Regions from separate parts of the Streptomyces sp. NPDC056452 genome, predicted to be linked through region 3. Evidence: riboswitches for the same ligand, from Rfam matches in the RefSeq annotation. Region 3 holds a riboswitch; each other region holds the start of a gene.
The links. A riboswitch is a leader RNA that binds a small molecule or an ion and turns the genes downstream of it on or off. The one in region 3 is predicted to bind thiamine pyrophosphate.

Region 1 (10,304 bases), on a different contig from region 3:
TGGTGATCTTCTCTCCGCCGGAGAGCTGAGCCGGCACCTCGGGGTTCCCTAGGGGATCGGTCAGGGGACTTCAAGGGCTCCCGGGCCCCCACCGGCCACCCCCACGCCTCTAGCATCGAAGCAGGAACTCACAGAGACGAGGTAAGGACGATGGCGGTGCGGGAGATTTTCGCGGGGATGCCCTGGTGGGTGAAGTGGGTCGCGGTGCCTCTCATCGCGATCGTCGTGTTCGGTGGCCTCATCGCCAGCGTGGTCGGCTTCGTGATCGGTCTGCTGTTCAAGGCGCTGGTCTTCGTCGTCCTGGTGGGCGGTCTGATCTTCGTCGTGCGGAAGTTCCTGGCGTCTTCCTCCCGCAGCGACTGGTAGGCGCGAACGGGGCCGGGTGCCGGGCAGCCGGGTGCGTGAGGGACGGGAGCCCGGCCGCAGATTCGGCGATTAGCCCAGCTGAGCTAAGTCCAGGATGAAACCTCACTCGTGACGGACGGTGCCGATACAGTGGCAGACCGCTGCCGTCGGCTGGGAAATGACTGTCCGTCACCGTCCTGACCAGTGGTGTGTGCGACCGTCCGGTCTCCGGACCCCCGGCTCGCGGCGGGCCCGCGGGGGCGGCCCCCGCGGGAGGGCTGAACGCCCGTCACCATGCCTGGGGGTGACCTTTGACCACGGCATCGAGTACCGCTGTCCCGACGTTGATCGGTTCGGTTCAGCGGGCGTTGAGACTGCTGGAGGCTGTGGGCACCCATCGGGACGGGGCGCCGGCCAAGCAGCTCGCACGGGAAGCGGGGCTTCCTCTTCCCACTGCCTATCACCTGCTGCGCACCCTGACCCATGAGGGCTACCTCCGCAGGGAGAACGGTGTCTTCCTGTTCGGTGCCGCTGCGGAGCGCCTCGTCGGAGGCCGGGCGACCGCACCCCGTCGCGGTGTGATCATCGAATCGCTCGCGCACTGGGCCGATGTCATCGGGGCGCCCGTGTACTGCGCTGTCTACCGGGACGGGGAGATCGACCTCGTCGCGGTGGCCGATACGCCCGACTTCCCCGCCGTCGAGGAGTGGGCCGCCTTCCGCGAGACCGGCCATGCACATGCTCTCGGCCAGTGTCTGTTGAGCCAGCTCGACGAGAGGGCGCGCGAGGAGCATCTGGACCGTCACCCAGTGCAACCACTGACGCGCTACTCCGTAAGGGATCGTCCGGCGTTTCTCGACCGGATGAGATCAATGAACCGTACGGAACCCGTCGTTGAACGACAGGAATACGCGCTGGGAACGGTCTGCGCGGCCATCCCGATCACGGTGGGAACCGCCGTTGCGGCCATGGCCATTTCACTACCTCTGGACCAAGAGGAACGGTTGCTCCCCGCAGTCGAACAACTACGCTGTGAAGTGACCAGCCTCTTGCGCTCGTTCGTGTTCTCTATCAGTATCTGAAAAATCACTCCTTGTGATCTGCTATCGCGTGCACCACGATGGCGTCAATAGGGCCATGGGGGATCATTCCTGGCCAGATTCATCTACTGCGGGGTTGAACGATGCGCGAGTCGGTTCAAGCAGAGGTCATGATGAGCTTCCTCGTCTCCGAGGAGCTTTCGTTCCGTATTCCGGTGGAGCTCCGGTACGAAGTGGGCGATCCGTACGCGATCCGGATGACCTTCCACCTGCCAGGTGACGCCCCCGTCACCTGGGCATTCGGCCGTGAGCTGCTGCTCGACGGTCTCAACAACCCGAGCGGCGACGGCGATGTGCATATCGGCCCGACCGAGCCCGAGGGCCTCTCGGACGTACACATCCGGCTCCAGGTCGGCACGGATCGTGCGCTCTTCCGCGCCGGCACGGCGCCTCTTGTGGCATTTCTCGACCGGACGGACAAGCTGGTGCCACTGGGGCAGGAGCACACGCTGGGTGACTTCGACGGCAATCTGGAAGAGGCGCTGGGCCGCATCCTCGCCAAGGAACAGAACGCCGGCTGAACAGGGACCACCCGCTGAGCAGGCAACACCGGTGCCATGTGGGCCCGGCGTTCGCGCTCACGCCTTACGGCGTCGGCCCCTCCCGGTCCGTACGGGGGCAGGAGCTCCGGCTTCCGCGCCGAGCCCCGTGCGGTCCGCGGAGACCACCAGGGCCGCGAGCACCGTCGTCACCGGCACCGAGGCGACCAGCCCGATCGATCCGACCAGGGTCCGGACGATCTCCATCGCGACCAGTTCGCTGGTGGCCACCGTTCCCACGCTGCTCTGGGCGATGGAGAAGAGCAGCAGCAGGGGCAGCGCGGCTCCCGCATAGGCGAGTACGAGCGTGTTGACGACCGAGGCGATGTGGTCGCGCCCGATCCTGATGCCCGCCCGGTAGAGCCGTCGTACGCCCATCGTCGGGTCTGCCTGGTGCAGTTCCCAGACCGCCGACGTCTGGGTGACGGTCACGTCGTCGAGCACGCCGAGCGAGCCGATGATCACACCGGCCAGCAGCAAGCCGCTCATGTCGATGTCCGGGAACAGCCCGTGGATCAGGCCGGTGTTGTCATCGGTGTTGCCGCTCAGGCTCGCCCAGCCGATGAAGAGCGAGCCCAGCAGCCCGATCAGCAGCAGCGAGACGAGTGTGCCGATGACGGCCACGGAGGTACGCGCGGTCAGCCCGTGACACATGTAGAGGGCGATCAGCATGATGGCGCTGGCCCCGATCACCGCGACGACCAGCGGATTCGAACCCTGCAGGATCGCCGGGAGGATGAACAGCGTCAGCACGGCGAACGAGACCGCGAGCGCGATGAGCGCCATCAGGCCGCGCAGCCTGCCCACCACGATCACCGCGAGGGCGAAGATCCCGGCGAGCAGAGCCATCGGGAACGTGCGGTCGACGTCGGTCACCGAGTACTGCAGATCACGGGGCGCGTCGGGCGCGTACGCCACCACCACCCCCTGACGGTCCTTCAGTTGCCTGGTCGCGTCGGGCTGGATGATCTCGACGAACGTTCGGCCCTTGTCCTTGCCGGTCGTCACCTCGATCGTGGCCTTCTTGCACAGCCCCGACTGCTCGTTGACGGCCTCACGCCCCGAGGGCGTCGAGGTGTCGCCGGTCGGCGGCACCTGCGCGGCGTTCACGTCCGCGCAGTCCACCCTGGCGATCTCCACCACCTTGCCCTGCTGGGTCTGCCGGTCGAAACCGACACCCGTGCGCTCGTGGGAGGGAGCGCCGCCCGGCCAGAAGACCACCAGACCGACGAGGACCGCTGCGGCGAACGGGATCAGCACGGCGGCGATGACCTTGCGCAGGTGCTTGGACACGGGCGCGGCGGGGCCGTGGCTGTGGGTGTGGCCCGGTGCATGGCTCTGCGTGCTGCCGGACTCGGGGCCGTGCGGTGCGGGGGCGCTCGGGGAGGACGTCACCGGGCGATCATCCCAAGAACGGGAGAGGCCCTCTGGCCAGCACGCCAGGAGGGAGGCTAGCGTGGAGGCACATTTGTACACGCGGGAGCTCGGAGCACCGGGCTGAGAGGGCGCTGACCTCCGTATATCCGTACGGGACACGCTGCGCCGACCGCCGAACCTGTTACCGGGTAATGCCGGCGTAGGGAGTAGGTCTCATGACCACAGCGGACGCACGCACGCCTGCCTCGAAGCAGAATGCGCAGAACGCCCAGAATGCGCAGGACGCGGCGAACAACGAGGCCGGGAAGTCCATCGGCTGGCACAAGGGGTACGTCCAGGGCTCGCGCCCGGACCTCCGGGTGCCGGTCCGTCAGGTGCACCTCACCAACGGCAAGGACGTGACGCTCTACGACACGTCGGGGCCGTACACCGATCCCACCACCGAGACCGATGTCCGCCGTGGGCTCACGCCCCTGCGGGAGAACTGGATCATCGCCCGCGGCGACACCGAGGAGTACGCGGGCCGCCCCGCGCGCCCCGAGGACGACGGCCTCAAGCACACGTCGCCGCGCGGCGGCCTGCGCAACCTCGACGCGGTCTTCCCCGGCCGCCCCCGCCAGCCCCGACGCAGCCGCGACGGTCAGCCGGTCACACAGCTCGCGTACGCCCGTCGCGGCGAGATCACTCCGGAGATGGAGTACGTCGCGATCAGGGAGAACGTGGCGCCCGAGGTGGTGCGCGAGGAGATCGCGGCAGGGCGGGCCGTGCTGCCGGCCAACGTCAACCACCCGGAGATCGAGCCGATGATCATCGGCAAGCGGTTCCTGGTGAAGGTCAACGCCAACATCGGCAACTCGGCGGTCACCTCCTCCATCGAGGAGGAGGTGGACAAGATGACCTGGGCGACCAAGTGGGGTGCCGACACGGTCATGGACCTGTCCACCGGCCGCAACATCCACACCACGCGCGAGTGGGTCCTGCGCAACTCCCCCGTTCCGATCGGCACCGTTCCGCTCTACCAGGCCCTGGAGAAGGTGGACGGCCGGGCCGAGGAGCTGACCTGGGAGATGTACAAGGACACCGTCATCGAGCAGGCCGAACAGGGCGTCGACTACATGACGGTGCACGCGGGGGTCCGGCTGCCGTACGTCCCGCTGACGGCCCGCCGCAAGACCGGCATCGTCTCCCGCGGCGGCTCGATCATGGCGGCCTGGTGCCTCGCGCACCACAAGGAGTCGTTCCTCTACGAGCATTTCGAGGAGCTCTGCGAGATCCTCGCGGCCTACGACGTGACCTACTCGCTCGGTGACGGCCTGCGCCCCGGCTCCATCGCCGACGCCAACGACGAGGCCCAGTTCGCCGAACTGCGCACGCTCGGTGAACTGAACTCCGTCGCCAAGCGGTTCGGCGTCCAGACGATGATCGAGGGCCCGGGCCATGTCCCGATGCACAAGATCAAGGAGAACATCGACCTCCAGCAGGAGATCTGCGAGGAGGCGCCGTTCTACACGCTCGGCCCGCTGACCACCGATGTCGCCCCGGCGTACGACCACATCACCTCGGGTATCGGTGCGGCGATGATCGCCTGGTGGGGGACGGCGATGCTCTGCTACGTCACGCCCAAGGAGCACCTGGGCCTGCCGAACAGGGACGACGTGAAGACCGGCGTCATCACCTACAAGATCGCCGCGCATGCGGCGGATCTCGCCAAGGGCCACCCCGGGGCGCAGGAGTGGGACGACGCGCTGTCGGACGCCCGGTTCGAGTTCCGCTGGGAGGACCAGTTCAACCTGGCGCTCGACCCCGACACGGCACGGGAGTTCCACGACGAGACGCTGCCGGCCGAGCCGGCGAAGACGGCGCACTTCTGCTCGATGTGCGGCCCGAAGTTCTGTTCGATGAAGATCAGCAGGAGCATCACGGAGCAGTTCGCCCCCGACCTTCTCCCCTCTGCCTCGGAAGAGGAGATCGAGGCGGGGATGCTGGAGAAGTCGAAGGAGTTCGCCGCGAGCGGCAACCGTGTGTACCTGCCGCTGGCGGACTGACTGCTGGCGGATTCGCAGGAAGTCACGGCGCTGTCCCGGGTGTTGCGTGTCCGGGGCGGCGCCGCCTGGCTGTTCATCATATTGTCCGCATTGAGCACGAAGAGTATGAGCAATGGCTGGTTTCGCGTGATGGGTCCTCTGATCGCCTGATTCCAGGTGCAGTTCGGCGACGGTACGGACACGGAAACGTGGCAGGTCTATGTACGTTTCGGCAGGGGCATGCCCTGGCTTGACCACTTCCTTATCTGTGCCTTACCTTCCGCTGTGCTTGGCCGAAAAGGTGTGCGCCCCGACCGGGGGCGCCAGGGGAGGGAAACACAGTGAGCTGGTACCTGAACGTACTCAAGAACTACGCGGGCTTCAGCGGTCGTGCGCGCCGCAAGGAGTACTGGATGTTCGCGCTCTTCAACGTCATCATCGCCGGGGTCCTGCTCGGTATCGGTGCTGCCATCGACACCCAGATCCCGTACATCATCTACATCCTCGCTGTGATCATCCCCTCGCTCGCCGTCGTCGTCCGCCGGCTGCACGACACGGGCCGTTCGGGCTGGTGGTTCCTGATCTCGTTCGTCCCGCTCGTGGGCGGCATCATCCTGCTCGTCTTCATGTGCTCCGAGGGTGCGCACGAGGCCAACGAGTACGGCGCGAACCCCAAGCTCGCCCCCCAGGGAGTCTGACGGGGCGCTCCGACCGGGTGGTCGGAGCACCACGCACACCGAACAACGCAGAGGCCGGGTGCAGCGCGAGCTGCCCCGGCCTTCGCCGTGCCGGATCGCGAAACGGCCCCTGCCCTGCCGGGTCGTGGAACGGCCCCTGCCCTGCCGGGTCGTGGAACGGCCCCTGCGGTGCCGGGTCGCGAAACGGCCCCTGCGGTGCCGGATCGCGACCGGGATCACTCAGGCTGGTGTTCGGGGCCGCCGAAGTCGGGACTGGTGAAGTCGGGGCTGGTGAACGACGGACGCGGTCCGGCCGACGGGCCGTCCTGCGGGCCGGAGAAATCCGGTCTGCTGTAGCCGATCTTCGGGATGCGGTTCGCCGAGCGGTGCGGGGTCCGTGAGGCCGGCCCCGCGGTCGGGTCGGCCAGGGCGTCCCGCAGGAAGGGCAGGATGCCGCGCTCCAGCAGTGCGTGGCGCCAGGCCTCCCTGGCGCGTGCCACGTCCTCCGGCAATTCCTGCTCGTCGTCCATGGCCGGCAGCGCGGTGGCTCCGTTCCGCAGTGCGGTGAGGAGGAGTCCGACCGCGGCGACCAGGATGGCCGCGGCGGCGACCGCCGCGAAGAACCATCCGGCGGCGACCAGAGTGCCGCCGAAGGCCAAGGACGGGCTGACGGCCTTCAGGAGATAGCCGACCAGCAGGAATATGAGGGCGGCGGAGCCGGCCAGCACAGGGGCCAGCGCGGCGATGACAGCAAGGGTTCCCGCGCCCGCCCCGTCTGTGTCGTCCGGTGCCGGTCCGAGGCCTGACCCGAGGGCGGATTCGGGACCCGAGGCGTCGGCCGGTCCGCGCAGTTCGCCGCGGACCTTCACGTAGTGGTCGTACTCGGTCGCGGCGGCTGCGGTGATCAGAGCGGTGGCGTTCAGCGCCATCGTCCGCAGTTGTTCCGCGTTGAGCCGGTCCCCCACACCGTCCAGATCCGGGCGTTCGTGAGCATGGCGCAGAGAGTCGGCAAGGATCCGCTCGTACTCGGGTCGGTCCTCGGCCAGCAGGTGCGGAGCGCTTTTCATGTGCATCCCCCGATGCTCCGTAGGGCCTGATCGACCGCCTGGGCCGGGCGATCGGGCGGAAACGGAGGAGAGCCTGCTACTGATACGCCGATGGTAGAGCGACCACGGCACGGGTTGACAGGGTGTTTCCGGAAATAGGCCCAGTGGCCGGCGTTGTCAGGTCGTGGGTGCGTCTTCCCCGACGGCCGTCAGTCATTCAGGGGAAGTTGGACGACCAATAGCTTTCCGGCCATGGTCACTCCGCCGTCCATGGCGATGGCGAGCCCGTCCGCGTACACGTGCGGACCGTCCACCACGGGGCGGGCGCTGTCTTCGCCGTCCTCGGATCCGACCTCGCCGAGCAGGTACGGGATGGGACTGTGACCATGCACGACGCGCTGTCCGCCGTACGTCGACATCAGCTCGCGAACGGCCTGCGAGCCGCCCTCGTCGCGGAAGGCGAACCGCTTGGTGAGCTTGCGGAAGAGGTCCCAGCACTCATCGGCGTCGTTACGCGTGAGAATGGCGTGCACCGTGTCGTTGACGTCCTCGATGGTGGTGCCGTAGTCGAGGTAGGCCGTCGTGTCGGAGTGCATCAGCAGGTGCCCGTCCTCCTCCACGACCGCGTCGAGCCGGGCCATCCACTGCAGATGGACGTCCTGGAGCCGTTCCATGTCGGTCTTCTGGCCGCCGTTGAGCAGCCAGGCCGCCTGGAAGGTCGCGGTACCCGCACCGGAGTTCACCGGGGTGTCGCCGAACCTCTTGGCACCCAGGAGCAGCAGTTCGTGATTGCCCATGAGGGCCTTGCAGTACCCGCCGGCCGCCGCGGCCTCGGCCGAGAGCCGCATGACGAGATCGATCACGCCGATGCCGTCCGGGCCCCGGTCGGTGAAGTCGCCGAGGAACCACAGTCTGGCGTTGCCGGCGGACCACCGGCCCTCGGAGTCGATGAGGCCCTGCCGGCCGAGGGCGGAAAGGAGCTCGTCCAGATAGCCGTGGACGTCGCCGACGACGTAGAGGGGGCCCCGTCCCGTGCCGGAGGCCGGCCGGGGCTGGGGAACGGCCTGCACCTGGACGGTGTCGCCACGGTTGATCACGGGAAGATCGCGCGCGGTGGGGGTGTACCCCTCCGGCTCGTCGCCCACAACGGCGTTGCCGGGATGCGGCGACGGCGAAGGCATCGGTGCCTGCGCATACGGCGGTACGCGGAAGTCACGCAACGTCGCTGTCCGCACCACGGGTTCCTGACCGGCCCCCTGAGTCATCGACCCCTCCACCACCGTCGCGCCGCCGTACACCTGACGGGCCCTGCCTGGTAGAGGTGGTCCGCGGTGTCGTGCGCCCATCATAGGAATGCGGATCGTGCTCTGGGACGCACCAGGGGTGGTGAATCCGAGTGCACGCATGGTTCACCGACCGTTTGGTCCGGATTAATCCGATCAGTCCCCGGCGGGGGAGCGTGGCGGGCTGACCGTGGTGCGCGGCGGACGACGCTGCGAGGACGTCCGGACGATGAGTTCCGTCGGTATCACCTGCTCCAGCGGTCCGTCGTGCTCGACGCCCTCGATGGCGTCGATGAGGAGCTGGACGACAGCCGTGCCGATTCTCCGCGGCTTGAGCGAGAGCGTCGTGATCGGGGGATCGGTCGCCGCGTACACGGTGGACTCGCTGCAGCAGACCACCAGCAGGTCCTCGGGGACCCGCAGGCCGTAGCGGCGGGCGGCGGCGAGCAGATCGGTCCCATTGGGGTCGAAGAGCCCGTAGACGGCGTCGGGCCGGTCCGGGCGGGCGAGGAGCCGGTCGGCGGCCACGGCGCCCGCACAGGGGTCGTGGGCCGGATAGGACTCGTAGACCGGGTCCTGGCCCACCCGCTCGCACCAGTGGAGGTAGGCGGTGGTCGAGAGGCGGGTGTAGGTGTCGGTGGTGGTGCCGGTCAGCAGTCCGATGCGGCGGGCTCCGGCGGCGGCCAGGTGGTCGAGGAGGTCGAGTACGGCCGCCCGGTGATCGTTGTCGACCCAGGCGGTGACCGGCAGCGTGCCGGCCGGCCTCCCGTCCGACACGACAGGCAGGCCCTGCCGCACGAGTTCGGTGACCACCGGGTCCTGGTCGGAGGGGTCGATGACGACGGTGCCGTCCAGGGCGACGTTCGACCAGACGTCGTGGCGCGAGGTGGCGGGGAGGATGACCAGGGCGTAGCCGCGGGCGAGCGCCGCCGATGTGGCGGCTCTGGCCATCTCCGCGAAGTAGGCGAACTCGGTGAAGGTGAAGGGTTCGTCCCCGTACGTGGTCACGGTGAGGCCGATGAGCCCCGACCTGCCGGTACGGAGGGTGCGGGCCGCGGCGGACGGGCGGTAGCCCAGCCGCTCGGCGACCTCGCGGACATGTCGGCGGGTGGCGTCCGGGAGCCTGCCCTTGCCGTTGAGCGCGTCGGAGACGGTCGTGATGGAGACTCCGGCCGCGGCGGCTACATCCCGGATCCCCGCCCGTCCCTGTCGGCCGCTGCGCCGGGGCGTCTCTGTCCGGCTCACCTGGTGCTTCCCTGCTGCTGTCATGGCGAGCCGATAGTAGGGCTCCGGCGGTGGGTTGGGCCGGTCGCATATGCGTACGTTGACAGGCACGTTTCTGCATGATCATGAGGCATTAAATGCCTTGCAAATCAAGGGTGTTGGCGGGTTGGAGGCCAATGTGTCATGTGTCGGTGTGCATGGGCCTGCTAATTGGCTCATGTCTCGAAGAGGTCTCAACTCACCTGTTCGAGTGATGCGCGCTACGGCGTGAGCCACCGGCGCGCGCCACGGGGCGCGGCGCTCCCCCCGGAGGGCTCGTCGTCCTGCCGGGCATTGACGGTGCTTTCCGGCACAGCGGACGATTCTCCGGTCAGGCCATTCGCAGGGACGTCGAATCCTCTTAAGGTGAGCAGTATTGATGTGTACGGATGGTCGAGGAGGACCTGCGGTGAGCGAGACGAGCCCCAAGCTGCGTGCCGAGCTGGATGGTGTGCCTGCCTATGTGCCGGGCAAGCCGGCGGCTGCCGACGGACCGGTTGCTTTCAAGCTGTCCTCCAACGAGAACCCGTATCCGCCGCTGCCGGGGGTCATGGAGTCCGCGCTCGGCGCCGCCGCGAACTTCAACCGGTACCCGGACATGGCCTGCACCGGCCTGATGAACGAGCTGGCCGACCGGTTCGGTGTGCCCG
Region 2 (10,304 bases), on a different contig from region 3:
ACGTTCGAGCAGGAGCAGCGACACCGCGCAGACGAGCATCAGGATCGTGCTGAGTGCCATCGCCTGCCCGTAGTTGAGCTCCCCGGACCGCCCCAGCAGCCGGGCGACCGCCACCGGCAGGGTGGGGTTGTCGGGGCGGGCGATGAACACGGTCGCCCCGAACTCGCCGAGTGACACGGCGAACGCGAAGCCCGCGGCCACCAGCAGCGCCCGGCGCACCAGCGGCAGATCGACCTCTCGCCAGGCCCGCAGCGGCGAGGCGCCGAGCACCGCCGCTGCCTCCCGAAGCCGGTCGTCCACCGCGCGCAGGACGGGCAGCATGGTCCGTACGACGAAGGGAACGCCCACCAGCGCCTGGGCGAGCGGTACGAGGATCCAGGACGTACGCAGGTCCAGGGGCGGCTCGTCGAGCGTGATCAGGAAGCCGAAGCCGACGGTGACGGCGGACACCCCGAGGGGCAGCATCAGCAGCGCGTCGAAGCCGCGCACCAGCGGTCCTGCCCGCCTCGTCAGGGCCGCCGCGGCGAGACCGCCGATCACGAGGGCGATGAGGGTCGCGACCAGCGCGTACTGCAGCGAGTTCCCGATGGCTTCCAGCGGCGGGACCAGGAACGTGGAGCCGCTCGCGTCGGCGGACTGCAGCGCGCGGTAGAAGCCGAAGCCGTAGCCGCCGGACGTGTCCAGGGAGCGTTCCACCAGCACGCCCAGGGGCACGACGATGAGCAGCGCGACGGTCAGCAGTACGCCGCCGAGCAGGGCACGCTGCCCGGCCCCGCGCGGCCGGCGGGAGGTCTGCGCCGGGTCGACGAGCCTCAGCGCGGTCTCCCTGCGCCGCACGGTCCACGCGTGTACGGCGAGGATCCCGCCGACCGCGGCGAACTGGACCAGGGTCAGCACGGCGGCCGTCGGCAGATCGAGCAGCTGGGCGGTCTGCCGGTAGATCTCCACCTCCAGCGTGGAGTAGGCAGGACCGCCGAGGATCTGGACGACTCCGAAGGAGGTGAACGTGAAGAGGAAGACCATCAGGGCGGCGGCGCCCACGGCAGGCGCCAGCGCGGGCAGGGTGACCCGCCGCCAGGCCGCGAGGCGTCCCGCGCCGAGCACCCGGGCGGCCTCCTCCTGACGGGGGTCGAGTTGCGACCACAGCCCGCCGACGGTCCGTACGACGACCGCGTAGTTGAAGAAGACATGGGCGAGGAGGATCGCCCAGACCGTGGTGTCCAGCCGGACGCCCCACAGCTCGTCGAGAAATCCGCCGCGCCCCAGCAGTGCCAGGAACGCCGTCCCCACGACGACCGTAGGCAGGACGAACGGCACGGTCACGACCGCACGCAGCAGTTGCTTGCCGGGAAAGTCGAACCGGGCGAAGACGTAGGCTCCCGGCAGCGCGATCAGCAGCGTGAGCACGGTCGACGCGAGCGCCTGCCAGGTGGTGAACCAGAGGACGTCGGCGATGTCCGGCCGGCTCAGCACCTCGCCGATCCGGCCGAACTGCCAGACGCCGTCCGCCTTCAGCCCCCGGCCGACGATCGCGACGACGGGGTAGGCGAAGAACAGCGCGAAGAACGCGACGGGCACGGCCATCAGGCCGAGCCGCGCCGCGTTCCCCCTCCAGGAGGGACGCGCTGCTACTTCACGACGAGCGAGGACCACGACTGGACCCACTGCTCACGGTTCTTGGCGATCTTCTCCGGGTCCACGGTCGCCGGCTTGTCGACGGTCGCACCGAACTTCGTGAAGAGCTCCGGCAGGGCGGCGTCCTTCGCGACCGGGTTCACGAACATGTTGAGCGGCATGTCCTCCTGGAACTGCTTGCTGATCAGGAAGTCCAGCAGTGCCTTGCCGCCCGCCTCGTTCTTCGCACCGTCCAGCAGGCCGGCGAACTCGATCTGGCGGAAGCAGGTTCCGGTGGCGACCCCGGTCGGTGCCTCGGTGGGCCGGGGCTCCGCGTACAGCACCTCGACGGGCGGGCTGGAGGCGTACGAGACGACGAGCGGCCGGTCGGCCTTGGTCTTCTTGCCGCCCGCGGAGCCGGAGAACTCCTCGTTGTACGCCTGCTCCCAGCCGTCGACGACCTTGACGCCGTTGTTCTTCAGCTTCTTCCAGTAGTCCTGGTAGCCGTCCTCGCCGTAGGTGGCGACGGTGCCGAGGAGGAAGCCGAGGCCGGGCGAGGAGGTCGCCGCGTTCTCGGTGACGAGGAGGTTCTTGTACGCGGGCTTCAACAGGTCGTCGAACGACTGCGGCGGCGCGAGCTTCTTGTCCGCGAAGTACTTCTTGTCGTAGTTGATGCAGATGTCGCCGGTGTCGACGGGCGTGACCCGGTGCTTGTCCGCGTCCAGCTGGGTGTCGGCCGCGACGCGGTCGAGCCCCTTCGCCTCGTACGGCGTGAACAGTCCGTTGTCCAGGGCGCGCGAGAGCAGCGTGTTGTCGACGCCGAAGAACACATCGCCCCGGGGGGATCCCTTGGTCAGGATCTCCTGGTTGAGCGCGGCACCGGCGTCACCGCTCTTCAGCACCTTGACCGTGTAGCCGGTCTCCTTGGTGAACGCCTTGAGGACCGAGTCCGAGGCGTTGAAGGAGTCGTGGCTGACGAGCGTCACCGTCTTGGAGGCCTTGGAGTTCCCGGAACCGGAGGCATCGTCGTCGGATCCGCCGCAGCCCGCGAGCACGGTGACGCCCAGCGCGGCGGCAAGCGCCGTCGCGGCGCACTTCGTGGTGGTGTTCATGTGATTCCTCCTGGAAGTGACCAGGAAGAGACGCGGCCCCACCCGCTCGGCGAGCGGGCAGGGCGCAACAGCTTGAGTAAGGTCCGAACTTCCTACCCGGAATGACCCGGGCGAGGTTCAGAGGGTCTGCGGCTCGGTGCCGCACTCTCAGCGCTGTGGCGCTCCCCTGTCGGAATATGAAGTTGATTTCCGGGCCAGGCTACACCGGCCGGATCACGCCGTTCCGGCCGGATGGCGCCCGTACCCGGAACCGCGTCAGCGCTCGGAGGCCGCCAGCTGTCCGCAGGCCCCGTCGATCTCCTGACCACGGGTGTCACGGACCGTGACGGGCACACCGTGAGCGGCGATCGCGTCGACGAACGCCTTCTCGTCCTCGGGCCGCGAGGCGGTCCACTTGGAACCGGGCGTCGGGTTCAGCGGGATGAGGTTGACGTGCACCCGCTTGCCCTTGAGCAGCCGGCCCAGCCGGTCGCCCCGCCATGCCTGGTCGTTGATGTCGCGGATCAGCGCGTACTCGATGGAGATGCGCCGGCCGGACTTCTCGGCGTACTCCCACGCCGCGTCCAGCACCTCCCGGACGTTCCAGCGCGTGTTCACGGGAACGAGGGTGTCGCGCAGCTCGTCGTCCGGGGCGTGGAGCGAGACGGCGAGACGGCACTTGAAGCCCTCGTCGGCGAAGCGCAGCATGGCCGGCACCAGGCCCACCGTGGACACGGTGATCCCACGCTGCGAGAGTCCGAGCCCGTCCGGCTCGGGGTCGGTCAGCCGCCGGATCGCCCCGACGACGCGCTTGTAGTTGGCCAGGGGCTCGCCCATACCCATGAAGACGATGTTGGAGAGCCGCGCGGGCCCGCCCGGGACCTCACCGTCGCGCAGCGCCCGCATGCCGTCCACGATCTGGTGCACGATCTCGGCGGTCGAGAGGTTCCGGTCGAGGCCGGCCTGCCCGGTCGCGCAGAACGGACAGTTCATCCCGCACCCGGCCTGCGAGGAGATGCACATCGTCACCCGGTCCGGGTACCGCATGAGGACGGACTCGACGAGCGTCCCGTCGTGCAGCTTCCAGAGCGTCTTACGGGTGGTGTCGTCGTCGCAGCTGATGTGGCGCATCACGGACATCAGGTCGGGGAACAGCGCCTCGGCGAGCTTCTCCCGCGAAGCGGCCGGGATGTTGTTCCACTCGGCCGGGTCGTGCGCGTACCGCGCGAAGTAGTGCTGCGACAGCTGCTTGGCGCGGAAGGGCTTCTCGCCGGTCGCGGCGACTGCTTCCTTGCGCTCGTCGGGGCTGAGGTCGGCGAGGTGCCGCGGCGGCTGCTTGGCTCCGCGGGGCGCGACAAACTGGAGTTCTCCGGGCTTAGGCATGGTTCTTCCAGTGTCGCAGACACGCCGTGGTACCAGAGGTCGTCGCCCGCCCGGGTGGGCGAGGGCGCGACCGTGTCCGGGGCGCTGCCGGCGCCGTCCGCCGATGTCGGAGGCCTTGTGACGGCCCACGGGCGGGTGCGGGCCGCGCGCACGACCGTGACCGATCGCACCCAAGGACTGCTGTACGCGGTGCGGCTGCCCACCCCCGGCGCCGAGGCCCGGACACCGCACGAGTGAGGGTCCGCCGCCCTGTGGGCAACGGACCCTCACTCGTAGAACTGCAGGTCACACGGCACGTGGCCGCAACAGTGGCTCAGCCGGATCCGACGAACAGCACCAGCAGCAGCCAGACCACCGGCGCGGTCGGCAGCAGCGAGTCGAGCCGGTCCATGATGCCGCCGTGACCCGGCAGCAGTGTGCCCATGTCCTTGATCCCGAGGTCACGCTTGATCATGGACTCACCCAGGTCACCGAGGGTGGCACTGGCGGCGACCGCGAGGCCCAGCAGCAGCCCCTGCCACCACCTGCCGTCGTCGATCAGGAACTGCATGCACAGCGCACCGGCGACCATCGCGAACCCGATCGCGCCGAAGAGGCCCTCGCGGGTCTTCCCGGGACTGATGCGCGGCGCGAGCTTGTGCGTACCGAAGCGCCAGCCGACGGCGTACGCACCGGTGTCGGCGACCACGGTGAGCAGCAGGAAGGTCAGCACCCGCCACGGACCGTCGTCCGCGGTGAGCATCATCGCGACGAACGTCGCCAGGAACGGCACGTAGAAGACGGCGAAGACACCGGCCGTGACGTCCCTGAGGTAGCCCTCCGGCGGCTCGGTCATCCGCCAGACGAGCACCGCGAGCGCGGTGAGCGCCATGGCGACCCAGGCGCCCTCCGCGTCCCGCACGTAGCCGGCGACGACCATGGCGGCGCCGCCGACGGCGAGCGGCACGAGGGGGGCGTTGATCCCCTTGCGCTCCTTGAGGCGCGAGGTGAGCTCCCAGAGCCCGACCACCACCGCCAGCACGACCACACCGACGAAGACGGCCTTCACGATGAAGAGCGAACCGGCCACGACCACGCCGAGCCCGAGACCGACCCCTATCGCGGCGCGCAGATCACGACCTGCCCGCTTCTTCTGCGGTGGGGGCGACGGCAACGAGGTGGACATGGGCTCCTGCTGCTTCTCGTCACGGAACAGGGGACCGCTGACGTGCGCGGCTTCCCTGTCCCGGTTGTCGCGGTCGTCTGCGTCTCTACCTGCGTCGGGAACGTCCGGCACGATGGGCATGGGCCGAGTCTGCTGGGCGACGTGCACATCGTGGGCAGGACCCGCCGGAGCGGTCCCCATCTCGGGCGGACCCCAGTAGCCGGCGCCCTGCGGGGCGCCCCAGGAAGAGTCGTTCATCAGACCTCGAGCAGCTCGGCTTCCTTGTGCTTGAGCAGCTCGTCCACCTGTGCGACGTACTTCGCGGTGGTGTCGTCGAGCTCCTTCTCCGCACGGCGGACCTCGTCCTCGCCGGACTCCTTGTCCTTGACGAGCTTGTCGAGCGACTCCTTGGCCTTGCGGCGGATGGAGCGGATCGAGATCTTGGAGTCCTCGGCCTTGGTCTTGGCGACCTTGATGTACTCCTTGCGGCGGTCCTGCGTGAGCTCCGGGAACGTCACACGGATGATGTTGCCGTCGTTGCTCGGGTTGACGCCGAGGTCGGAGTCGCGGATCGCCTGCTCGATGTTGCGCAGCGCGGTCTTGTCGAACGGAGTCACCACTGCCATGCGCGGCTCGGGGACCGAGAACGAGGCCAGCTGGTTGATCGGGGTCAGCGCGCCGTAGTAGTCGGCGACGATCTTGTTGAACATCGCCGGGTGCGCACGGCCGGTACGGATCGCCGCAAAGTCCTCTTTGGCGACCACGACGGCCTTCTCCATCTTCTCCTCGGCCTCGAGGAGGATTTCTTCGATCACCACGTGCTCCTGCGTGTCTTGAGTGGGCCCGGCATCGTCGGGCCCTGCGGATCCTGCGTCGCGTCCTCACCTGCACGGTGTCCGACCGGCAGGCCGTTGTCCATCCTTTGGGCCGTCAGGCCCTGGTGCTCTCGTCACTCACGAGCGTGCCGATCTTCTCACCCTTGACCGCGCGGGCGATATTGCCCTCCGTGGTCAGCTCGAAGACGAGGATCGGAAGCTGATTGTCACGGCAGAGCGTGATGGCGGTGGCGTCGGCGACCTTGAGGTCGCGGGCGAGCACCTCGCTGTACTCCAGCGCGTCGAACTTCACCGCAGCGGGGTTGTTCTTCGGGTCGGAGTCGTAGACGCCGTCCACGCCGTTCTTGCCCATCAGCAGCGCCTCCGCCTCGATCTCGAGGGCGCGCTGGGCCGCGGTGGTGTCGGTGGAGAAGTACGGCATGCCCATGCCCGCGCCGAAGATGACGACGCGTCCCTTCTCCAGGTGCCGTACGGCACGGAGCGGGATGTACGGCTCCGCGACCTGACCCATCGTGATGGCGGTCTGGACGCGTGAGTCGATGCCTTCCTTCTCCAGGAAGTCCTGCAGTGCCAGGCAGTTCATGACCGTGCCGAGCATGCCCATGTAGTCGGACCGTGCCCGGTCCATGCCGCGCTGCTGCAGCTCGGCGCCGCGGAAGAAGTTGCCACCGCCGATGACGACCGCGATCTCCGCGCCGTCCCGTACGACCGCGGCGATCTCGCGGGCGATGGCGTGCACGACATCGGGGTCGACGCCGAGACCCCCACCACCGGCGAACGCCTCGCCGGACAGCTTCAGCATGAAGCGGCCGGAAATCTTGCCGTCGTCGCCCTTGTGGTCACCCTGGGAGGCGTCTGCGCCCTTGTTCATGGAGATTCTCCTCGTGCACATACGAAGAAGGCCATTGCCGGTGGGTCTGGTGTCCCTCAGCGGCAATGGCCTCCTCGTCAGTTCTGCGGTCGTCCGGCATGAGTGCGGCCAGCGACTGCACCAGACCCTATCGGGGTCCGCCGTTGTTCGCGGACGGACTCAGATGCCGACCTTGATGCGCGCGAAGCGCTTCAGGCTGACACCGGCCTCGTCCAGGACCTTCTGGACGGACTTCTTGGCGTCCTTGGCGAACGCCTGCTCCAGGACGACGACGTCCTTGAAGAAGCCGTTGACGCGACCCTCGACGATCTTCGGGAGGGCGGCCTCGGGCTTGCCCTCCTCACGCGAGGTGGCCTCGGCGACACGGCGCTCGTTCTCGACCGTCTCGGCGGGGACCTCGTCGCGGTTGAGGTACTTCGGGGCGAAGGCAGTGATGTGCTGCGCGACGTCCTTGGCCACCTCGGCGTTGGGCTTGTCCAGCTCGACGAGCACGCCGACCTGCGGCGGGAGGTCGGGCATCGTGCGGTGCATGTACGCAGCCACGTAACCGCCGGTGAACTGCGCGAAGCGGTCCAGGACGATCTTCTCGCCGAGGTTGGCGTTGGCCTCGTCCACGTACGCCTGGACCGTCTTGCCGGGCTCGATCTCCGAGGCGAGGAGCGCCTGGATGTCGGCCGGGGAGGTCGCGGCGACGTGCGCGGCGAGCGTGTTGGCGACGGCCTGGAACTTCTCGCCCTTGGCGACGAAGTCCGTCTCGCACTTCAGCTCGAGCAGGACGCCGGAGGTCTTGTCCTCGGAGATGAGGGAGACGACGGCGCCGTTCTCGGCAGAACGGCCCTCGCGCTTGGCGACGCCCTTCTGGCCCTTGATACGGAGCGCCTCGACGGCGCCGTCGACGTTGCCGTCGGCCTCGTCGAGCGCCTTCTTGCAGTCCATCATGCCGGCGCCGGTGAGCTCGCGGAGCTTCTTGACGTCAGCGGCGGTGTAGTTCGCCATGAGTCTGTTTCTCTCTCGAAGTCTGAAAGATCTACGGGTGAACGGCGGGGGCGGTGCCAGTGGCACCGGCCCCCGCCGTCATTCAGCCGTGACTGACGGGTGTCAGGCCTGCTCGTCCGTGGCCGGAGCCTCGGCGGCGGGGGCGTCCGCGGCCGGAGCCTCGGCAGCCGGGGTCTCGGCCTCCTCGGCAGCGGCGACGGCCGGCTCGGCGTCGGCGGCCTTCTCGGTCTCGGCGGAGGACTGAACCTCGGCGTCGTCCTTCTTCTCGCCCTCGAGCAGGTCTCGCTCCCACTCGGCGAGCGGCTCGCCGGCGGCCTTCTCGCCCGGCTTCGAGTCACCGGTCGCGGCACCGGAACGGGCGATGAGGCCCTCGGCGACGGCGTCGGCGATCACGCGGGTGAGCAGGGTGACGGAGCGGATCGCGTCGTCGTTGCCCGGAATCTTGTAGTCGACCTCGTCGGGGTCGCAGTTGGTGTCGAGGATCGCGACGACCGGGATGTGGAGCTTGCGCGCCTCACCGACGGCGATGTGCTCCTTCTTGGTGTCGACGATCCAGACGGCGCTCGGCACCTTCTGCATCTCGCGGATACCACCGAGGGTCTTCTCCAGCTTGGCCTTCTCGCGGGAGAGGACCAGGAGCTCCTTCTTGGTGAGGCCGGAGGCGGCCACGTCCTCGAAGTCGATGAGCTCGAGCTCCTTCAGACGCTGAAGGCGCTTGTAGACGGTGGAGAAGTTGGTGAGCATGCCGCCGAGCCAACGCTGGTTGACGTACGGCATGCCGACGCGCGTCGCCTGCTCGGCGATGGCCTCCTGCGCCTGCTTCTTCGTACCCACGAACATGATGGAGCCGCCGTGGGCGACGGTCTCCTTGACGAACTCGTAGGCGCGGTCGATGTACGACAGCGACTGGAGCAGGTCGATGATGTAGATGCCGTTGCGCTCGGTGAAGATGAAGCGCTTCATCTTCGGGTTCCAGCGACGGGTCTGGTGACCGAAGTGGACGCCGCTTTCCAGCAGCTCCCGCATCGTGACGACGGCCATGGCCGTACTCCTTGAGGTGCTCGGTTATCGCGACCGCAGGTTTGCTGTCGCGCCTGACGCCCCGACGCGCCGTGCCACGAGGGACCGAGGAGCGCGGACACCTCCGAAGAGAGGGAGGTGGCGGGGCGTGCGAAGTCGACCCGGTGACCCGGATCGCCAAAAGAAGTGTACGGGACCCGTCGAGTGCCGGGTGACGGCGATGTCCACAACCCGTCGGCTGTCCACAGATCCGGTCCATGATCCCCGCGGAACCGCCTGCCGGGAGAACGTTCCGTCATGTACCGCACTTCCGAAACAAGCGTACGGCGCTTCCGCGCCGCGCTGCCGGTGGTCCTGCTGCCCGTACTGAGCGCGCTGCTCACCGTGCTGCTGGGAGGGGCCGGCGCCCGGGCGGCACCGGGGCCCGCGCCGGAGGGTGACCGCGCCTGGCCGCTCGCGGGCAGGCCACTGGTGGTACGCGGATGGGAGCCGCCCGCCGGTCCGTACGCGCCGGGCCACCGGGGCGTCGACCTCGCCGCGCGGCCGGGCACCCCGGTGAGGGCCGCCGCACCGGGCCGGGTCTCGTTCGCGGGGCCCGTGGCGGGGCGCGGGGTGGTCTCGGTCGAGGTGGCCGCAAGCGGCGAGCCGCCGCTGCGCATCACGTACGAACCCGTACGGGCGCAGGTCGCGAAGGGCGACGAGCTCGTGGCGGGCCAGGTGGTGGGGGTGACCGGGCCGGGGCCGTCCCACTGCGCGTCCGGCTGCCTGCACTGGGGGCTGCGGCGGGGTGACGCCTATCTGGATCCGCTGTCGCTGCTTCCCCCGTCACTGCTGCGCCGCGGGCCCTCCCGCCTGCTGCCGGTCTTCGGCGTACCGCTGCCGGGGGCGGAACCTGCGCCGGGGTCCGGGCACGCTGCCTCGGTCTCCGGACCTGCGCCGCAGTCCGGGCTCCCCGCCGTGGTCACGGCGCAGCCGGCCGGTTACGGCACGGGCGGATACGGGCCGGGCGGGTACGCGCAGGTCGTGGCGCTGCTGCTCCTGACGGGAGCCGTCACCGTGCACCGCGGCCGCAGGGGGCGGCGTAGCGGGCGGTTCAGCCGCGTACGCCGCGCAGGACCATCGCCACGGCGGTGTCCGCGACCACGCCGGGCTCCTCGGCCGCGCCCAGCTCGATCCGGCGCACCGCCGCGTCCACGGAGCCCTGCAGGAGCATCGCGGCCAGTCGCGGCTGGGCATGGCCCAGGTCGCCGAGCGCCTCGACGATCATGGCGATCAGTCCGCCGTGCGCGGCCCTGATCTTCTCGCGCGCACCCGCATCCAGCTCGCTCGCGGAGATGGCGACGACCGCG
Region 3 (10,304 bases):
GAAAATGTTCGCCGAGGTGACGTCGCCCTTGGCCCGCATCACGTCGATGCCCCGCTTCAGGCGGTCGATCGCCTCCACCTCGACCTGACGGTCGGCCTGGAACATCTCGGTGACCGTCTGGCCGACCCGTACGTGGAAGAGCCGCTGATAGTTGGGCAGGCCCTCCAGGAAGAGGATCCGGTCGGTGAGGATCTCGGCGTGCTTCATCTCGTCGAACGACTCGGCCCGGGTGTACTTGGCGAGCTTCGTCCAGCCGAAGTTGTCCTGCATCTTGGCGTGCAGGAAGTACTGGTTGATGGCAGTCAATTCGGCGGTCAGCTGTTCGTTCAGAAACTCGAGGACCTCGGGGTCGCCCTGCATCGCAGAGGCTCCTTCCAACCGGTGAACTGGGCATGTTTGCGCCGCATCCTTGCATCGCACCCCGCAGCCGTCCAGTAAGTGCACGCTTAGTATGAGTTGCCCGAATCGGGTCTCCCCTGGTCATAACCACCCCTGCCTGTCTGTCACCATGGAGGCATGGGTCAGCCGGAAAGCCGGGAACGCGGCACAGCAGAGCAGTCCGGGCTACCGCCGGGGCAGCGACTGCAGCGTGGCTGGCCGGTCACCCATTACGGGCCGGTGCCCAAGTTCAAGCCCGACCGCTGGGAGTTCAGGGTCTTCGGGGCCACGGCGGACGGTGAGAAGCGCTGCTGGAACCACCAGGAATTCTCCGCGCTGCCGTACTCCTCGGTCGTCGCCGATCTCCACTGCGTGACGAAGTTCAGCATGCTCGGAGCCGAATGGGGCGGAATCCTCGCGCGCTCGGTCGTGGAACTGGCGCCGCCCGCACCCCATGTCACCCATGTGATGGTCTGGGCCGAATACGGATTCAGCTCGAATCTGCGGCTGTCCGACTTCATGTCCGACCGCACGCTCTTCGCCACCCACAAGGACGGCGAACTCCTCACCGCCGAACACGGATTCCCGCTGCGGCTGGTCGTACCGCACCTGTACGCCTGGAAGGGCCCCAAGTGGGTGCGCGGCATCGAGTACATGAGCGCCGACCGCCGTGGATTCTGGGAAGAGCGCGGCTACCACAACATCGGTGATCCGTGGACCGAGCAGCGCTACTCCTACCAGGAGGAGCCCGGGGACGGCCCCGAGCTCTGACCCCGCGGCAGCCGGTACACCCGCACGGAGTACCCCGTCGCGTTCACCTCACGGGCCGACGGGGCCCCGGAGTTCCTTCAGACGCGCCACGTCCGCCGCGTGCCCCTCCTTGCCGCCGGGCGTCTCGATGATCAGCGGCACCCCTTCGGTCGCGGGATGCGAGAACAGCTCCCGGAAGGGTTCGGCGCCGATATGGCCCGCCCCGATGTTCTCGTGGCGGTCCTTGTGCGCGCCCACGACATCCTTGGAGTCATTGGCGTGGATCAGCTTCAGCCGGCCCTCGCCGACCGTGTCCACCAGCAGATCCAGGGTCTGTCGCATGCCGCCGGGACCCGCCAGATCGTGGCCCGCCGCGTAGATGTGGCAGGTGTCCAGGCAGATCCCCAGCTTGGGGTGGGAGTCCAGGGCCTCGAAGTACGGGCCGAAGTCCCAGGTCCGTGAACAGAGCGAGAACCCCTGCCCGGCCGTCGACTCCAGCAGAAGGAACGGATCGTCGTCATGGGTCAGCTCGTCGAGCAGCGGCCTCATGTGCGTACGCACCTGTGCGAGGGCCTCGGACCGCGGTCGCCCGCCCGTCGCCGACCCCGTGTGCACCACCACGCCCAGGGCACCGATCTCCCTGGCCCGGCGCAGCGAGTGGCGCAGCGACTCGACGGACCGCTCGACCGTGGCCTCGGTGTGCGAGCCGAAGTTGATCAGGTACGGGGCGTGGACGTACGCGGGGACGGACTCGGCCGCGCACTCCGAGCGGAACAGCTCGTCCTGCGCCGGGTTCCCCGGCGGCGTCGCCCAGCCGCGCGGATTGGCGACGAAGACCTGTACGGTCTCCGCCGCCAGCTCCCGCGCATAGCCGAGGCCGATTTTCGCGAGGCCGCCCGCCACGGGGACGTGACCGCCTACTGGGTTGCGCATGTGTTCTAGAGACCCTTGGTCTTGATGGTGATCGTGGAGCCTTCCGGGGCCTGTTCGCCGCCGTCGACCGACTGACTCGCGATCGTGTCGCTGAAGGAGAGGAACGCGCGGTCGACCTTGACCTCGAACCCCGCCTCCTCCAGTTCGCTCCTGGCCTCGTCCACGTCCTTCCCGGTGACGTCCGGGACGTCGAGCATGCGCGGGCCCTTGGAGACCGTGAGCTCGACGGTGTCGCCCTCCGCGGCCTCCGCGTCGTCGCCGGGGGTCTGGCGGGCTACGGTGCCCTCGGCCTCGGCGGAGTTGACCCGGTCGGGCAGCACCTCGGTCCTGAGACCCGCCTCCTCCAGCGCGGCCCTCGCGGCCTCGACGCCGAGCCCCGTGACGTCGGGGACGTCGACCGGGCTGCCCTTGCTGATGACCAGGGCGACCGCCGAGTCGGGGTGGCGGTCGGTGCCGACGGCGGGATCCGTACGGATCACCTCGCCCCGCGCGATCTCCTCGCTGAACTCCCGGGTCACCATCCCAGGCACCAGGCCGACCTTCTTCAGCTCGCGCCGGGCATCGGCGAGCGCGATGCCCTCGACGTCGGGCACCTGCACGATCTCCGGCCCGCGCGAGATCACCAGCTTCACCGCGTCGTTGCCCCGGATCCGCTCGCCCGATCCGGGATCGCTGCTGATCACCCTGCCGCGGTCCACCGTGTCGCTGTAGGAACGCTTGACGCCCCCCACATCGAGACCGGCGTCCGCGAGCCGCTTCTCCGCCGCCGTCTGGGTCTGGCCCAGCAGCGCGGGGACCCGGGTGAACTGCCCCGAATTGATGTACCAGACACCCGCACCGACCCCCAGGACCAGCAGGAGGGCGACGAGCGCCGCGAACACCCCCCGCCGGGATCCGGCGGCGAACGGCCGGCGGCCACCCGCCCGCGGCGGCAGCGGGGGCATCTCCAGGCGGCTGGTGTGGTGCGCGGTGCCCTGGCCGGCCGGGATCACCCGCGGGATCACGCTCGTACGGTCGTCGGCGGCGTCATGCGTCTCGGCGATGGCCTGCGGAGGCATCGCGTCCAGCTGCTCCTCGGTCAGACCGGCACGCACCTCGCGGGACCGGGCCAGCAGGGCCACCGCGTCATGGGGCCGGGCCTCGGGGTTGCGGGCGGTGGCGCCCGCCACCAGCTCGTCCAGTCCGGCGGCCAGGCCCGGAACCGCGCGGGACGGGGCCGGGACGTCCTCGTTGAGGTGCTGGTAGATGACCTGCGCGGCGGTTTCACCGGTGTGCGGCTTGCCGCCGGTCAGCATCTCGTACAGCACGACTCCGCACGCGTACACATCGACGCGGGTGTCGGCCGTGCCGTGCTCGATCTGCTCCGGTGCGAGGTACGAGACCGTGCCCAGGAGCGAGCCGGTGGTGTCCGTGACGGTGCCCACCGCCCGTACGAGACCGAAGTCGGCGACCTTCACCCGGCCGTCGTCCCCTATCAGGACGTTCTCCGGCTTCATGTCGCGGTGGACGAAGCCCGCCCGGTGCGCGGCACCGAGCGCGGCGAGGACCGGCTCCAGGATGTCCAGTGCGGCCCGCGGCTGCAGGGCGCCGCGCTCACGCAGGACGTCGCGCAGGGTGCACCCCGCGACGTACTCCATCGCCAGGTACACGTACGCGCCCTGGGCGCCCTGGTCGAAGACGGCCACCACATTGGGGTGCGCCAGCCGGGCCACGGACTTGGCCTCGCGGATGAAGCGCTCCACGAACGCGGCGTCGGTCGCCAGAGCCGGATGCATCACCTTGAGGGCGAGCACCCGGTCGAGACGGGTGTCCACGGCCCGGTAGACCGTGGCCATGCCGCCGACGGCGATGCGCGCGTCGATGCGGTAGCGGCCGTCGAGCAGCTGCCCGACGAGGGGGTCCTGGAGGGTCGTGTCCACGGGTCGAGTCTACGAGCCGCCACGGACACGACGGACGGGCCGGGGCTGCCCGGGGACCGTTCTGAAGCCGAGCCGTGACAGGGACATGCATGTGTTGTGACCGGAGCGCGGCCGGTGGGGCAGCCGTGCCGCCCGGCCGAGCAGTCCCGTCAGAAGGCCGGGCGCTCCGGATCCAGCACCGCCCGGCCCCCGGCGGGCGAGGACGCCTCGGCGAAATGCCGCCTCGGGATCCGGCCGGCCCGGTACGCCAGGCGCCCGCCGTCCACCGCGTGCCGCATGGCCGCGGCCATCAGCTCCGGCTCCTGCGCCCGGGTCACCGCTGAGGCGAGCATCACAGCGGCGCACCCCAGCTCCATCGCCAGCGCCGCGTCCGACGCCGTCCCCGCCCCGGCGTCGAGGATCACCGGGACCGCGGCCTGCTCGATGATCAGCTGGAAGTTGTGCGGGTTGCGGATGCCGAGCCCGGAGCCGATGGGGGAGCCGAGCGGCATGATCGCCGCGCACCCGACGTCCTGGAGCTTCCGGGCGAGGACCGGGTCGTCATTGGTGTACGGAAGGACGGTGAAGCCCTCGTCGGCCAGGGTCTCGGCGGCGTCCAGCAGCTCGATCGGATCGGGCAGCAGGGTCCGCTCGTCGGCCACGACCTCCAGCTTGATCCAGTCGGTGCCGAGCGCCTCCCTGGCCAGCCGGGCGGTCAGTACGGCCTCGCCCGCGGTGAAACAGCCGGCGGTGTTGGGCAGGACGCGGATGGAGAGCCGCTCCAGGACGGAGAGCACCGAGCCCTGCACGGTCGGGTCGAGCCGGCGCATCGCGACGGTGGTCAGCTCGGTTCCCGAGGCGACCAGGGAACGCTCCAGCACCTCGAGGCTGGGCGCACCGCCCGTTCCCATGATCAGCCGGGACGAGAAGGTGGTGGAGCCGAGCGTGAAGAGATCGTCCGACATGGTCAGCCTCCCTGGACCGCGGTGAGGACCTCGACGCGGTCACCTTCGCCGAGGGCGGTGGCGGACCACTGGCTGCGCGGCACGACGGCCTCGTTGACCGCGGCGGCGACACCGGAGTGCGCCGTGGTCAGGGTCGCGACCAGGGCGTCCAGCGCGGTGCCGGCCGGGACGGTGCGGTGCTCCCCGTTGACGGACACGGACACGGACACGGATCCGGAGGTGGACGCAGGTGCGGAAACGGTGGTGGGCAGGGGCTCGGTCATGCGGGCTGCTCCTGAGGTGCTGGAGAGGGGGCTCCGGGGGAGAGGTGCGGCGAGGCGGGGCCCCGGCCGGAGGACGCGAAGCGGCTCGGCGCGAAGGGGCGGGCCTCGGCGGGCAGTTCGCCGGTGGTCAGCACGTGGGCCATCACGTCACCGGTGACGGGCGTCAGCAGCACCCCGTTGCGGTGGTGGCCGGTGGCGAGGTGCAGGCCGGGCAGTGCCGTCGGACCCAGCAGCGGTGCGTTGTCCGGAGAGGCGGGACGCAGGCCCGCGCGGGTCTCGGTCAGCGGAAGTTCGGTGATGCCCGGCACCAGCTCGTGGGCGTCGCGCAGCAGTTCGTAGACCCCGCCCGCGGTGACCGTGGTGTCCCAGCCCATCTCCTCGCTGGTCGCGCCCACGACCAGCTCGCCGTTGGCGCGCGGGACGAGGTAGACGTGACTGCCGCGGACCACCGCCCGCACGGTCCGGCTGAGGAAGGGGGCGTACGCGGGCGGCACGGCCAGCCGCAGCACCTGTCCCTTGACCGGGCGGACCGGTGGCACGACCTCCTCGGGGACCCCGGCGAGCCTGCCGCTGAGACTGCCGGCGGCCAGCACGACCTGGTCGGCGCTCAGCTCCGTACCGTCCGCGAGGACCGCTCCGGCCGCCCGGCCGCCCGTCACACGGAGCCGTTCCGCCCGGACCCGGTGGAAGACCACTCCGGCCCGCTCGCACGCGGTGACCAGGGCCGAGGCCAGTCGGCGGGGATCCACCTGGTGGTCGCCGTCGGCCCGCAGCCCACCGCGCACCCCGGGGGCGAGCATCGGCTCCAGCCGGCGGCACTCGCGGCCGCTCAGCCACTCCGACTCCAGCCCCGAACGCTGCTGCAGGGCGTGCAGCTCCCGCAGATGGGCCCGGTCGTCGGAGTCCAGCGCGACGGCCAGCGTGCCGCAGGTACGGAAACCGGTCTCCTGTCCGCTCGCTTCCTCCAGCTCGGCCACGAACGCCGGATAGCGGGCGGCGGAGGCGACATTGAGGCCGAGCAGCGTCTGCTCGCCGTAGTGGAGTTCGGTGACGGCGGCGAGCATGCCGGCCGCGACCTGGGCGGCCCCGCCGCCCGGTTCGGGATCGGCGACCGCGACGGACATGCCGCGCCCGGCCGCCCGCCAGGCGGTCACCAGGCCGATGATGCCGCCCCCGACGACCAGGACGTCGGATCCGTTCTCGGAGATGCGCATGGGCGTCCAGCCCCTCCCTTCGCCGGCATGACCCGGATCAGGTTCGTACGGTCGGAGGCCGGCCAGCCTCCCTCTCAGCCCGGTGCGTCCGGGCTCCCGCGAGTGCCTTACGTTGGCCACCCTAAACCCCGTCACCCGCAGCCAGTAAGGGAGCAGCCGCCGTGGCCCGTTCACTCGACGGACTCGTCCTGTCGCCCGTCGTCGACCAGGCACCCGGCCAGGTCGGCACCCGCACACGCTTCGCCTACCGTGAGCGGGAGGGCCGGATCTGGGCCGAGTACGCGGGCGGTGACGTCGTCCGCGGACATCTCGTCGGCACCAGGCAGGGCGACACCCTGGACTTCCGGTACGTGCAGCTGAAGCAGGACGGAACGACCTCCGGCGGCCACTGCGTCTCCACCGTCACGGAACTTCCCGACGGCCGCGTGCGGCTGGACGAGCGGTGGGAGTGGGAGTCCCAGGAGGGCAGCGGGACGAGCGTGGTGGAGGAGCTCGCCACCTGACGGAACGTCAGGTGATTAGGGTGGCCGGGTGAGCGAGCAGACGGAACAGCGGGAAACGGGACAGCAGCCGCGCCGGGTCGTGGTCGTCGGCGCGGGCATGGCCGGCGTGCAGACCGCTGTGGCCCTGCGCGAACAGGGCTTCGCCGGCCGGGTCACCCTGATCGGCGCGGAACCGCACCAGCCGTACGACAGGCCGCCCCTGTCGAAGGCGGTCCTGCTCGGCAAGGCCGAGGACTCCGCCTTCGACGTCGACTTCGAGGGCCTGGACATCACCCTCCGCCTGGGCCTCGACGTGAGCGGACTGCGCGCCGCCGCACACGAGCTGGACACCCCCGAGGGCCCCGTCCCGTACGACGCGCTGGTTCTCGCCACCGGGGCCGAGCCCGTCGTCCTGCCCGGCTCCGAGGGCGTTCCCGGTGTCCATCTGCTGCGCACCGTCGACGATGCCGCACGGCTGCGGCCCGTCCTGGAGCGGCAGCACGACGTCGTGGTCGTGGGAGCCGGCTGGATCGGTGCCGAATTCACCACCGCCGCCCGTGCCGCGGGCTGCGCGGTCACCGTCGTCGAAGCCGCGGAACGCCCCCTCGCGGGCACCCTGCCCGCCGAGGTCGCCGCTCCGATGGCCCGCTGGTACGCCGGGAGCGGGGCCGAACTCCTCACCGGCGCCCGGGTGGCACGCGTCGACCCCGGTGCCGTCCACCTCGCGGACGGCCGGGTGATCCCCGCCGGAGCGGTGATCGTGGGCATCGGCGCACGGCCCGCCACCGGCTGGCTGGAAGGCTCCGGCATCGCGCTCGGCCCGGACGGCTCGATCACCGCCGACGGCTCCCTGCGCACCTCCCTGCCCGACGTGTACGCGGTGGGTGACTGCGCCTCCTTCCCCTCCGCCCGCTACGGCGAACGGCTGCTCGTCCACCACTGGGACAACGCCCTCCAGGGGCCCCGGACGGTCGCAGCCGCCCTCGCGGACGGGCGGCCCCGGACGTACGACCCGGTGCCCTACTTCTGGTCCGAGCAGTTCGGCCGGTTCGTGCAGTACGCCGGTCACCACGCCGCGGCCGACACCCTGCTGTGGCGCGGCGACCCGGCGGACCCGTCGTGGACGGTCTGCTGGCTGCGCGAGGGCGCCCTGGTGGCGGTGCTCGCCGTCAGCCGGCCGCGCGACCTCGCCCAGGCGCGCAAGCTCATCGAGGCCGGGGCGCCCATTGATCCGGTGCGTGCCGCGGACCCCTCCGTACCGCTGAAGGCGGCGGCGCTGTAGGACCCGGGTACCTCCTTACGGGCGGCCCGGCTACCGACTGTCGGTCCGGGATGGCAGGCTTGTCCCTGTGACCGAGATTGACGCAAAGATCGATGTTCTCGTCCCCGACTGGCTCCACCTTCCCGACATCGCGGAAATGCTCGATGTCGAGGTGACGCGCGTACGGCAGCTGGTCAAGGAGGGCCAGCTCATCGCCGTACGACGTGGTGAGAGGCGGACGCTCCAGGTGCCTGCCGCCTTCATCGACGGCAACAAGGTGGTCAAGGGCCTCGCGGGGACCCTGACGCTCCTGAAGGACGACGGCTACAGCGATGAAGAGATGCTGGAGTGGCTCTTCACCCCCGACCCGAGCCTGCCCGGCACGCCCGCGCAGGCCCTCAGTGAGAATCGCGGTACGGAGGTGAAGCGCCGGGCCCAGGCGCTCGCCGTCTGACCGGACGACCGTATGCGGGGTGCGGGCCGTGCTTCACGGTCCGCACTCTGCCGTGACCGGCACCTGCCGGACCGGCGACCACCGGGTCGGCGGCCCGTGGGGCCGACGACCTTTATCAACGGGGGGAATCCACCATGTCCACGCCTCGCTCGCTGCTGGCCGACGCCCGGCTCTACCTCTGCACGGACGCCCGCAAACAGCAGGGCGACCTTCCCGCGTTCCTCGATGCCGTGCTCTCCTCCGGCGTCGACATCGTGCAGCTGCGCGACAAGGGCATGGAAGCCGCGGAGGAGCTCGAACACCTGGCCGTGTTCGCGGACGCCTGCAAGCGCCACGGCAAGCTCCTCGCGGTGAACGACCGGGCCGACGTCGCCCACGCCATCGGCTCCGACGTGCTGCACCTCGGGCAGGGCGATCTCCCGGTGCCCGCCGCCCGCGGCGTCATCGGCGCCGAGGTGGTGATCGGCCGGTCCACCCACGCCGAGTCCGAGGTGGACGCGGCCGTCGCCGAGGCGGGCGTGGACTACTTCTGCACAGGCCCCTGCTGGCCCACCCCGACCAAGCCCGGCCGGTACGCCCCGGGTCTGGGGCTCGTCCGCTACGCCGCCTCACTCGACCAGCCGCGCCCCTGGTTCGCCATCGGCGGAATCAACGCGGGCAATCTGGACGAGGTGCTGGACGCGGGCGCCCGGCGGGTCGTTGTCGTGCGGGCGATCACCGAAGCGGCGGATCCCGCCGCGGCGACCGCGGCACTCGCCGCGCGCATCCGGGCGCGCGCGGCCTGAACAGGGCGGGCCTCGCGCCCCACGGGAGCCGGCTGTCCGAGGGGTGGACAGCAATCCCATTAATCCGGGCGAAAAGCCCCGGTCTGGTTGGGGTACCGCCGAGCCCTGGTTAACCTCCCAGTATGGCTCTTGGCACACCCTCCACCAGGACTGATCACGCTCGCACCGTGCGTGAGCTGCTCGCGACCGGCAGAACGTCGTACTCGTTCGAGTTCTGGGCGCCCAAGACCGAGAAGGGCGAACGGAACCTCTGGAACGCCCTGCGGCGCGTCGAGGCGGTGGGCCCGAGCTTCGTCTCCGTGACGTACGGAGCCGGCGGTTCCACCCGTGCGGGGACGGTGCGGGCGACCCAGCAGATCGCCGCCGACTCCACGCTCACCCCCGTCGCGCACCTCACCGCCGTCGACCACTCCGTCGCCCAGCTGCGCAACATGGTCGGGCAGTACGCCGACGCCGGTATCCGCAACATCCTCGCGGTGCGCGGAGACCCGCCGGGCGACCCGATGGCCGAGTGGGTCAAGCACCCGCAGGGCGTGCGGTACGCGGCGGATCTCGTCCGGCTCATCAAGGAGTCCGGTGATTTCTGCGTCGGCGTCGCGGCCTTTCCCGAAATGCATCCGCGGTCGGCCGACTGGGACTCCGACATCAGGCATTTCGTGGACAAGTGCCGCGCGGGTGCCGACTATGCGATCACCCAGATGTTCTTCCAGCCGGAGAGCTATCTGCAGATGCGTGACCGCGTGGTCGCTGCCGGTTGCGACACCCCGGTCATCCCCGAGGTGATGCCGCTCACGAGCGTCCGGCAGCTGGAGAGATTCGCCCAACTCAGCAACGCGTCCCTGCCTTCCTCGCTGAAAGAGCGCATCCTCGCCGCGAAGGACGATCCCGCCGCTGTACGCTCCATTGGCATCGAGTTCGCCA

Region 1: it holds a riboswitch for thiamine pyrophosphate, as region 3 does, so the genes downstream of both, thiC (phosphomethylpyrimidine synthase ThiC) here and thiO (glycine oxidase ThiO) in region 3, are expected to answer to the same signal.
Region 2: it holds a riboswitch for thiamine pyrophosphate, as region 3 does, so the genes downstream of both, ACFQ6X_RS07575 (thiamine ABC transporter substrate binding subunit) here and thiO (glycine oxidase ThiO) in region 3, are expected to answer to the same signal.

Annotation. Positions count from the first base shown of each region.
Region 1 covers NZ_JBHTRI010000002.1:30,839-41,142, reverse strand. Annotated here, with positions in the region: gene ACFQ6X_RS02495 (cupin domain-containing protein) at 1-29, shown strand, start outside; gene ACFQ6X_RS02490 (DUF5326 family protein) at 157-366, shown strand; gene ACFQ6X_RS02485 (IclR family transcriptional regulator) at 657-1,427, shown strand; gene ACFQ6X_RS02480 (SsgA family sporulation/cell division regulator) at 1,529-1,966, shown strand; gene ACFQ6X_RS02475 (YibE/F family protein) at 2,024-3,379, opposite strand; TPP riboswitch at 3,451-3,584, shown strand; gene thiC (phosphomethylpyrimidine synthase ThiC) at 3,577-5,406, shown strand; gene ACFQ6X_RS02465 (DUF805 domain-containing protein) at 5,727-6,083, shown strand; gene ACFQ6X_RS02460 (hypothetical protein) at 6,299-7,135, opposite strand; gene ACFQ6X_RS02455 (metallophosphoesterase) at 7,318-8,373, opposite strand; gene ACFQ6X_RS02450 (LacI family DNA-binding transcriptional regulator) at 8,548-9,660, opposite strand; gene hisC (histidinol-phosphate transaminase) at 10,064-10,304, shown strand, end outside.
Region 2 covers NZ_JBHTRI010000005.1:232,837-243,140, reverse strand. Annotated here, with positions in the region: gene ACFQ6X_RS07580 (ABC transporter permease) at 1-1,584, opposite strand, end outside; gene ACFQ6X_RS07575 (thiamine ABC transporter substrate binding subunit) at 1,629-2,726, opposite strand; TPP riboswitch at 2,798-2,904, opposite strand; gene rlmN (23S rRNA (adenine(2503)-C(2))-methyltransferase RlmN) at 2,982-4,088, opposite strand; gene ACFQ6X_RS07565 (hypothetical protein) at 4,161-4,325, shown strand; gene ACFQ6X_RS07560 (phosphatidate cytidylyltransferase) at 4,402-5,490, opposite strand; gene frr (ribosome recycling factor) at 5,490-6,047, opposite strand; gene pyrH (UMP kinase) at 6,163-6,939, opposite strand; gene tsf (translation elongation factor Ts) at 7,099-7,935, opposite strand; gene rpsB (30S ribosomal protein S2) at 8,038-8,976, opposite strand; partial or broken gene ACFQ6X_RS07535 (peptidoglycan DD-metalloendopeptidase family protein) at 9,253-9,702, shown strand; gene ACFQ6X_RS07530 (helix-turn-helix domain-containing protein) at 10,049-10,304, opposite strand, start outside.
Region 3 covers NZ_JBHTRI010000045.1:9,680-19,983, reverse strand. Annotated here, with positions in the region: gene bfr (bacterioferritin) at 1-360, opposite strand, end outside; gene ACFQ6X_RS32155 (sulfite oxidase-like oxidoreductase) at 517-1,149, shown strand; gene ACFQ6X_RS32150 (deoxyribonuclease IV) at 1,198-2,061, opposite strand; gene pknB (Stk1 family PASTA domain-containing Ser/Thr kinase) at 2,067-3,980, opposite strand; gene ACFQ6X_RS32140 (thiazole synthase) at 4,130-4,924, opposite strand; gene thiS (sulfur carrier protein ThiS) at 4,927-5,187, opposite strand; gene thiO (glycine oxidase ThiO) at 5,184-6,401, opposite strand; TPP riboswitch at 6,399-6,511, opposite strand; gene ACFQ6X_RS32125 (hypothetical protein) at 6,563-6,904, shown strand; gene ACFQ6X_RS32120 (NAD(P)/FAD-dependent oxidoreductase) at 7,002-8,165, shown strand; gene ACFQ6X_RS32115 (Rv2175c family DNA-binding protein) at 8,233-8,598, shown strand; gene thiE (thiamine phosphate synthase) at 8,733-9,383, shown strand; gene metF (methylenetetrahydrofolate reductase [NAD(P)H]) at 9,506-10,304, shown strand, end outside.